Regions from separate parts of the Streptomyces sp. NPDC059499 genome, predicted to be linked through region 2. Evidence: riboswitches for the same ligand, from Rfam matches in the RefSeq annotation. Region 2 holds a riboswitch; the other holds the start of a gene.
The links. Region 2 has a riboswitch for cyclic di-AMP ahead of ACFW9O_RS08735 (M23 family metallopeptidase). Riboswitches for the same ligand answer to the same signal wherever they lie in the genome.
Positions count from the first base shown of each region.

Region 1 (4,135 bases), on a different contig from region 2:
CCGACGAGCTGCCCGGAATCGCGCCGCGCCTGCGCGACCTGCGCCGCAACCGGGGTCTCACCCTGGAGACCGCCGCCCGGCGGGCCGATCTCTCCCCGGCGCACCTCTCCCGGCTCGAGACGGGCCGCAGGCAGCCCTCACTGCCGATGCTGCTCGGGCTCGCACGTATCTACGGTACGACGGTCTCCGAGCTCCTCGGAGAAATGCCGCCCGAGCGTGACGCCATCGTCCGCGGCGGCCCGTTCGCGGGCGCTCCGGGCGGCGCGCCCGGAGGGACCCCGGGAAGAGCTCCGGGCGCCGGCCCGGGTGGTACCTCGGGTGGTGCTGAGGCCGACGGCTGGATGTACCAGCAGGCCGGTGGCTCCGGCCGGGCGATGCAGGCGTTGCGGGTCCGGGTCCCCCACGGGGCCCAGAGTGATCTCGTACGCGTGCACCCGGGCGAGGAATGGCTGTATGTCCTCGACGGGCGGCTGAGGGTGGGTCTGGGGGAGACCGTGCACGACCTCGGGCCGGGGGACAGCGCGCACTTCGACTCGCTCACCCCGCACCGGATCGCGGCGCTCGACCGCGGGGGCGCCGAGCTGCTCTTCGTCCACACCCTGCTGCAGAGCCCCTCGGCCGAGCTGTGCCTGGGCAACGGGACGCACCTTCGCTGACCACGCACGCCCCACCGCACCTGCCGCACACCTCGGCCCGAGAGCCGAAAGAGAGGACTGCCATGTCCGATTCGGAGCACTACGACCCGCTCACCCCGCGCCCGCGGGAGACCAAGGACACGCAGGAGCGGAAGATGCCCCGGGGTGTGGTCATCCGGCTCGTCGCCTATCTGGTGGCCGGCCACGTCGTCGCGGCCTTCCTCTTTCTCCTGTTCACCGTGGCGGGCAAAGGCTGACCGCCTGCGCTACGCCTTCTCGACGAGGCGCTCGCGCAGCCTCTCGCGGGTCTCGGGCGCGAGCTTCAGCCCCTCGCTGAGGTAGCGGTCCGTGCCGCCCCAGGTCTCCTCGATCGCGGCGAAGGCGGCGGCGAGGTAGTCGGAATGCGCGCCGAAGAGCGGGTTGAGGAGCTCCAACACCTCGTCCGACATCCCCGCCGACGACGTGTCGCTGCGCCGCACCTTGTAGCGGCGGTGCGCGTCGTTGGACTTGAGGTAGTCGGCCTCGACGGCCTCCTTCTCGACGCCGACGGCAAGCAGCGATACCGCGATCGACAGGCCGGCCCGGTCCTTGCCCGCCGCGCAGTGCATCAGCGCCGGCACGCTGTCCTCGGCCAGCGCGTGCAGCACCCTGCTGTGCTCCGCGGTGCGGTCGGTGATGATCGACCGGTACGACGCGATCATGCGGGCCGTCCCCTTGCCGTCGGCGAGGATCGAGCGCAGCTGCTGGATGTCGCCGTCGCGCACCAGTCGCCAGAACTCGGCGCCGTCGGCCGGGTCGGAGAGCGGAATGCTGACATTCCGGACACCAGGCAGTTCCACGTCGAGACCGTCGAGCTTGTGGTCGGCGGCGTTGCGGAAGTCGAAGACGGTGTGGAGGCCGAGTCCGGCCAGGAATGCCGTGTCCGTCTCGGTGGCGTGCGCCAGGTGGCCGCTGCGGTAGAGGCGCCCGTGGCGCACCCTGCCGCCGTCCGTGGTCGGCAGACCGCCCACGTCGCGGAAGTTGCGGACCCCGGTCAGCTCGACGTCTGTCGACGGAACCTCTGGCAGCTGCTGCGTCACAAGGACTCCTGGAGTGTCTGGCGTCGGCGCCGCTCGCCGACGGGGGCACGCCCGCGACGATACGACATGGATTCATCGGGCAATCGTTTCGCCCTTCGATGCCTTCCCGGCCGGGGTGACCGGCGGCCCGCGAGCATGACATGTCCGTATTAGTGCATTTAGCAGAACATGCCCCGCTTGCGCGGGAGATGGGGTGTGGCAGGTGAGCGGGATCATATCCGTGACGGTGTGTGGCGAAACTGCCGAGAGGTAATCCTTACGCCGTGCGGAAAGCCAAGATCCGTAATCCACGGAGTGTGACCGGAATTCGGAACCGGAATTGAATCGCCCATTCCGGTACGCAACCGGTGGCTTGTTCCCGGCGTCCTGACTCGCTTACGGTCACGGTCAATCCGGACGGAACGCCAAATCCTGCCGCCGCCCGGAATCCGCACCGACTCACGTGTGGCAGGAGCGGGGGAACCAGGTAAGCCGCCGACCGGAGTGATCCGGAACGGCTTGGGGTCAAGACGCGCTCAGCGCGGCCGGGCATCTCCAGTCCGAACCCGACAGCTCACCTCGCAGGCGCCGGAGAGGAATTCCCCATGCCCGCAAAGGGTAAGCACCGTCGTACGAAGGCCAGCCCGATCTCCCGCGGCGTCCTCGCCGCAGGGACCGGCGGCGCCGTCCTCGCACTTCCGCTGATCGGCGCCACCGGCGCGTTCGCCGCCGAGCAGTCCGCGCCCGCCGCCAAGCCGGCGGCCGCCAGTGCGGCCCACCACGCGCCTGCCGCCTCCGTGGCGAAGAAGCACGGCGCCACCAAGACCTACTCCGTGGTCGCCGGTGACTATCTGGCGAAGATCGCGGCCGAGAAGAAGGTCAAGGGCGGCTGGGAGAAGCTGTACAAGGACAACCGTGAGGTCGTCGGCGACAACCCGAGCCTGATCTTCCCGGGCATGAAGCTGACCCTCGGCGTCAAGGCATCTGGCTCCACCACGGAGTCCGCGCCTTCCAAGGCCGCCCCCTCCAAGGCCGCCCCCTCGAAGGTGAAGTCGGCCCCGAAGGCCGCCGCGCCGGCCGAGAAGGCGTCGACGGCCACCGACGCCGCCGACTCCACCGGTGCTTCGGAGAGCAACAGCTCCGGTTACACCACCCCGGTGGCCAACGGTGGCGTCTCCACCCAGTACCGCGTCGCCGGCGCCAGCTGGTCCAGCGGCTACCACACCGGCTCCGACTTCCAGGCCGCCTCCGGCACCAGCGTCCGGTCCATCGGCCCGGGCACCGTGGTCTCCGCGGGCTGGAGCGGTGCGTACGGCAACGAGGTCGTCATCAAGCACGACGACGGCATGTACTCCCAGTACGCCCACCTGTCGTCGCTCGGCGTCTCGGCCGGCCAGACCGTCACCGGCGGCCAGCAGATCGGCCTCTCCGGTTCCACCGGCAACTCCACCGGTCCGCACCTCCACTTCGAGGTCCGTACCGGCCCGAGCTACGGCTCGGACGTCGACCCGATCGCCTACCTGCGCTCGCACGGCGTCTCCATCTGACGCAATCAGGCGGCTCGGTGAGCCCAAGAGGGGCGGTGCGCGGCGGCGCACCGCCCCTCTGCTTATTCCGGCTTTACCAAAACCTGACCGGGTGGTCTATCTCACCACCCGTCAACCCCTTATTACGGTCGCGTAGGTCACATTCGAAGGTGCAGGATATGCGCTTGTGGCAGACGATTCGAGAAACAAACAGCGAGGCACCATCGGGTCGTACGCAGCGATTGGCGACAGCTTCACCGAGGGCGTCGGAGACCCTGGCCCCGACGGGACGCTCGTCGGCTGGGCGGACCGTTTCGCGGTCATTCTGGCGGACCAGCTCCCACTCCCCGATGCAGCGGGCGGCCCCGCGGACGGCCCGCACGGGAACTTCCGGTACGCCAATCTCGCCGTACGCGGACGCCTCCTCGACCAGATAGTCGAGGAGCAGGTCCCCCGCGCCAAGGAGCTCGCACCGGATCTGGTGAGCTTCTGCGCGGGCGGCAACGACATCATCCGGCCGGGCACCGACCCGGACGACGTGGCCGAACGCTTCGAGCGCGCGGTCGCCGACCTGACCCGCTCGGTCGGCACCGTCATGATCACCACCGGCTTCGACACCCGCGGCGTTCCGGTGCTCCGGCACCTGCGGGGCAAGATCGCCACGTACACCGCCCATGTACGGTCCATCGCCGACCGCTACGACTGCCCGGTCCTGGACCTGTGGTCGCTCCGGTCCGTGCAGGACAGGCGTGCCTGGGACAACGACCGGCTGCACCTCTCGGCGGAGGGACACACCCGGGTCGCGCTGCGCGCCGCCCAGGTCCTCGGCCTCGACGTGCCCGCCGACCCCGACCAGGTGTGGCCTCCGCAGGTGCAGCGCGGGGCACTCGAGGTGCGCCGCGACGACATGGCCTGG
Region 1 is NZ_JBHYTT010000013.1:156,002-160,136, forward strand. It holds gene ACFW9O_RS27175 (helix-turn-helix domain-containing protein) at 1-656, shown strand, start outside; gene ACFW9O_RS27180 (DUF6126 family protein) at 719-892, shown strand; gene ACFW9O_RS27185 (tyrosine-protein phosphatase) at 902-1,714, opposite strand; cyclic di-AMP (ydaO/yuaA leader) riboswitch at 2,136-2,294, shown strand; gene ACFW9O_RS27190 (peptidoglycan DD-metalloendopeptidase family protein) at 2,299-3,240, shown strand; gene ACFW9O_RS27195 (SGNH/GDSL hydrolase family protein) at 3,407-4,135, shown strand, end outside.
Region 1: linked by a shared signal. The riboswitch ahead of ACFW9O_RS27190 (peptidoglycan DD-metalloendopeptidase family protein) and the one ahead of ACFW9O_RS08735 (M23 family metallopeptidase) in region 2 are both predicted to bind cyclic di-AMP.

Region 2 (4,135 bases):
CACCGACCGGGCCCGGGGCAAGGCCGCGGCACAGGCGGTCGCGGAGTACGAGGCGTTCGCGACGTCCCTGGCGGTGCTGCGCCGGCGAGCCCGCCGCGACACACCCGGCCCGGACTTCGCCGAGCGCGAGCAGGAGCTGCTGCACCACCTGTGGCAGCGCCGGGAGGTCGCCGGCCCTGCCCTGACGTACGCGGCCCACGCGACGGGCCGGTTCCGCGCCCGGCGCGGCACGGCCCCGGTCGCGGTCCCGTCCCCCCGCAGGTTCCCGCAGCAGCCCGCTCCGTATCCGCAGCAGCAGCTCCCCGCACCTCACCGGCACTACGGCGGGTACAACCCGTATCTGCACGACGGCCACCAGCGGGACAGCCGCCCACCCTCCGCGTAGCCCGGCGGGTGGTGAAGTGTCAGGCGGATGCCTCGTCGAGGTCCGCGAGGTCCACGTCGGTCAGCCGCAGGTCTGCCACCGCCACCAGTGCGGGCAGCTGCCCGACCGTGCGGGCGGACGCGATCGGCGCGGCGACGGTCGGCCGGGCGGCGAGCCAGGCCAGCGCGACCGTGGCGATCTCCGCGTCGTGCTCCTGGGCCACCCTGTCGAGCGCGGCGAGCACCTTGCGGCCGCGTTCCGACTCCAGGTGCCTGGCCGCGCCGTCGGCCCGTGCGCTCTCGACCGCTGTGCCGGGCCGGTACTTACCGGTGAGGAAGCCGGAGGCCAGTGCGAAGTACGGGACGGCGGCGAGGCCCGCCTCGGCCGCCGTGTCCTGGAGCTCGCCCTCGTAGGTGTCGCGCGAGACGAGGTTGTAGTGCGGCTGCAGCGCGACATAGCGGGCGAGGCCCTCGCGCTCGGAGAACTCCAGGGAGGCCCGGAGCCGCTCGGGGCTGATGTTGGAGGCGGCGATCTCGCGCACCTTGCCGTCCTTCACCAGCTGGTCGAGCGCGGTGATGATCTCCTCCACGGGGACGGTCTCGTCGTCGAAGTGGGTGTAGTAGAGGTCGATGTGGTCGGTGCCGAGCCGGCGCAGCGAGGCCTCGGCGGCGCCCTTGATCGTCGCGCCGGCGAGCCCCTTGAACTCGGGGTGGGCGCCGACCTTGGTGGCGACGACGATGTCGGAGCGGTTGGAGCGCGACGCGAGCCACTTGCCGACGAGCGTCTCCGACTCGCCGCCCTCGTTGCCCGGGGCCCAGGCGGAGTACGAGTCGGCCGTGTCGATGAAGTTGCCGCCGGCCGCGGCGTACGCGTCCAGGACGGCGAAGGACCCGCCCTCGTCGGCCGTCCAGCCGAAGACGTTGCCGCCGAGTGCGAGCGGGAAGACCTGGAGGCTCGAGGAACCGAGTGTGCGGAGTGAAGTCATACCTGGAACAAACCAGTCCGCTCAGGCGACTATTCCGACGGATGCCGACCACGGGCAGACCGGCAGCCCTGACGTCGGGGGGGGTGCGCCAGGGCCGCCGGAGTTCAGGTGGGCCGTCCGTCCGGTACGGACGGGCTGTCCGCCCGCGCGAACGCTCGGCGGAGAACCGGCGAGGGCTCTGCGGACACACCGCGGAGCCCTCGGACCGGAAGAACTCAGATCGAGAGACCCTTGCTCCGCAGCCAGCTCATCGGGTCGATGCCCGAGCCGTCCGCGGTGTGGACCTCCAGGTGGAGGTGAGGGCCCGTCACGTTGCCGGTGGCACCGACGCGGCCGATGGTCTCACCGGTGGTGACCCGCTGGCCGGCGCTGACGTCCATCGAGGACTGGTGGCTGTACGAGATCTCCGTACCGTCGTCCAGCTCGATGACGGTGTGGTACCCGTACGAACCCGACCAGCCCGCCGACTTCACCGTGCCGCTGTGCACGGCCTTGATCGGGGTGCCCGTCGGCGCCGCGAAGTCGAGACCGGTGTGGTAGCCGGAGGACCACATCGAACCGGCCTGGCCGAAGGTCGAGGTGATCGTGTACGAGGAGGTCGGGAGCGCGTAGCTGGCGGCGAGCTTGGCGAGGCGCTCGGCCTCGGCCTTCTTCTTCGCCGCGACCTCCGCCGCCTTCTTCTCCGCTGCGGCCTTCGCCTCGGCGTCGCTCTGCTGCTTCGCGGCCTTGGCGGCGGCCTCCTCGGCTGCCGCCTTCTCCTCCGCGGCCTTGGCCTCGGCCTCGGCTCCGGCCTGCTGCTGCTCGGCCTGCTGGAGGATGCGGGCGCGCAGCGCCTCACCGGCGTTGCTCGTGCCCTGCTCGGCCTCGGCGGCCGTGATGCCGGCCGTGGTGAGCGGGGAGGCCGTGGCGACGGCACCGTTGTCCGCGGAGTCGTCCGACATGAACGCGCTCACGCCGGGCAGGGACTTGGCGTCGGGGAGATTGTCCGCGATGGAATCGGGAAGAGAGATGGAGACCGGCGGCTTGCTCTGCGCAGTGGCCATGCCACCCGCGCCGACGGCTGCGATGACGCCTACGCCGAGGACGGTGGAGCTACGGGCGAGGCCGCGCTGCTTGGCCACACGGTGCCTGCCGCGAACGGGACGGATGGACTCCTCGGTGGGGTTCCATTCCTCCCACGTCCTGTCCTCGCCACCGAGGGTGTCGGACCTGAAGGGTGACGGGGCCTCGGGGGCAGGCTGATTGGACGCCACGTGGGCGCACTCCTTTCCTTCCTTCTCGCCTACCGGGTTAGCTGACGGGTTCGGAGCAGGAAGGTCTCCTACGGGCCCCTCTGTCTCTCACGAGACACAGGTGTCCGATTCACCCCATGTAGGTGGTTCCCCGGTTTCCTTGCGGAATTCGGCGCTCGCGCACGGTGCCGCCTCTTGCGACGACTGGGACAACCGCGCTGCGTTATCGAACGTTAATAGACACCCGGGTCCGATTCCAAGCTGTTCCCGTTGATCATTCACAGCTTTGACGTGGACTTTCAGGGGATTAACGGTCCGAAACGGGCGAGTTGAGTATTCCCCGCCGGGGCATCAGTTTCTGACGTTGCGTCATATGTTATGCGGAGCGGTGTCCTTCGACTACGCACCGTGGCAACGACTCATCCATCGCCCCGCCCCACGATCTTCACAGTCGTCCGCCGCTCCGGCTGCCCCCGCGCGGGCCGGCCGACCGCGAGCAGCGCCATGTCGTCCACGGCATGGCCCCCCGTGTGCAGCCGCACGTCGTCGGTGAGCGCCGAGAGCAGTTCGTCGGGCCCCGGGAAGATCCGGCCGCGCAGCCGGGCCGCAGGGTCGTAGAAGACCCCGTCGGCGCCCCGCGCCTCGGAGAGGCCGTCCGTGAACACCAGGAGCGTCGATCCGGCAGGCAGCTCCCACTCGTCCGACCGGTCCGGCCACACCCCCAGGTCCATCCCGATCGGCAGCGCGGGCACAGTCGGCGCCAGCACCTCAAGCGCCCCGTCCCCGTGCAGCAGGATCGGCTCGGGGTGACCGCGGTTGACGATCCGCAACCTGCCCGAACCCGCCGGGATCTCGGCGAGCACCGCGGTGACGAACCCCTCCATGGAGTCGAGCCCGCCGCGTCGGGTCCCTTCCCGGGCCAGCGCCCTCTCCAGCCGCTGCGCCACACCCTCCAGCGACAGCTCCTGCTCGGCGGCCTCCCGGAACGCCCCGATCACCACCGCCACCGCCTCCACGGCGGCCAGTCCCTTGCCCCGTACGTCACCGACGACCAGCCGCACCCCGTGCGGGGTGTCCACGACGGCGAACAGGTCACCGCCGACGAACTCGTCCGCCTGCGCCGCCTCGTACCGCGCCGCGACCAGCAGCCCGCCGATCCGCTCGTCCGGCGTCGGGAGGACCGCGCGCATCGCGGTCTCCGCGATGACCCGGGCCGAGGCCAGCTGCTCGTTGCTGCGCCGGACGACTCCGTTGATGACGAGGGCGAGCACGGAGACGGTGACCAGGGTGAGCAGCTCGGTGACCGGGGCGACGTCCGAGATCGTGCCGTCGTACAACCGGATGGCCAGGACCGTCACGATCGCGGCCACGGCCGTACGGATCGTGCTCGCCAGCGAGAAGAACGGCGCGGCGATCAGCGGGGCCGCCGCGAACAGGGGGATCGCACTGACATCGGGCGGCGTACTGAGGTCGAAGACCACCCCGGCCGCGATCATCAGTGCGGGCAGCAGTCGTACGAACTGCCGGGTGCGGGCACCTCCAGCAGCTCCGCCG
Region 2 is NZ_JBHYTT010000002.1:723,376-727,510, reverse strand. It holds gene ACFW9O_RS08745 (PrsW family intramembrane metalloprotease) at 1-385, shown strand, start outside; gene ACFW9O_RS08740 (aldo/keto reductase) at 405-1,349, opposite strand; gene ACFW9O_RS08735 (M23 family metallopeptidase) at 1,565-2,602, opposite strand; cyclic di-AMP (ydaO/yuaA leader) riboswitch at 2,614-2,766, opposite strand; gene ACFW9O_RS08730 (PP2C family protein-serine/threonine phosphatase) at 3,001-4,135, opposite strand, start outside.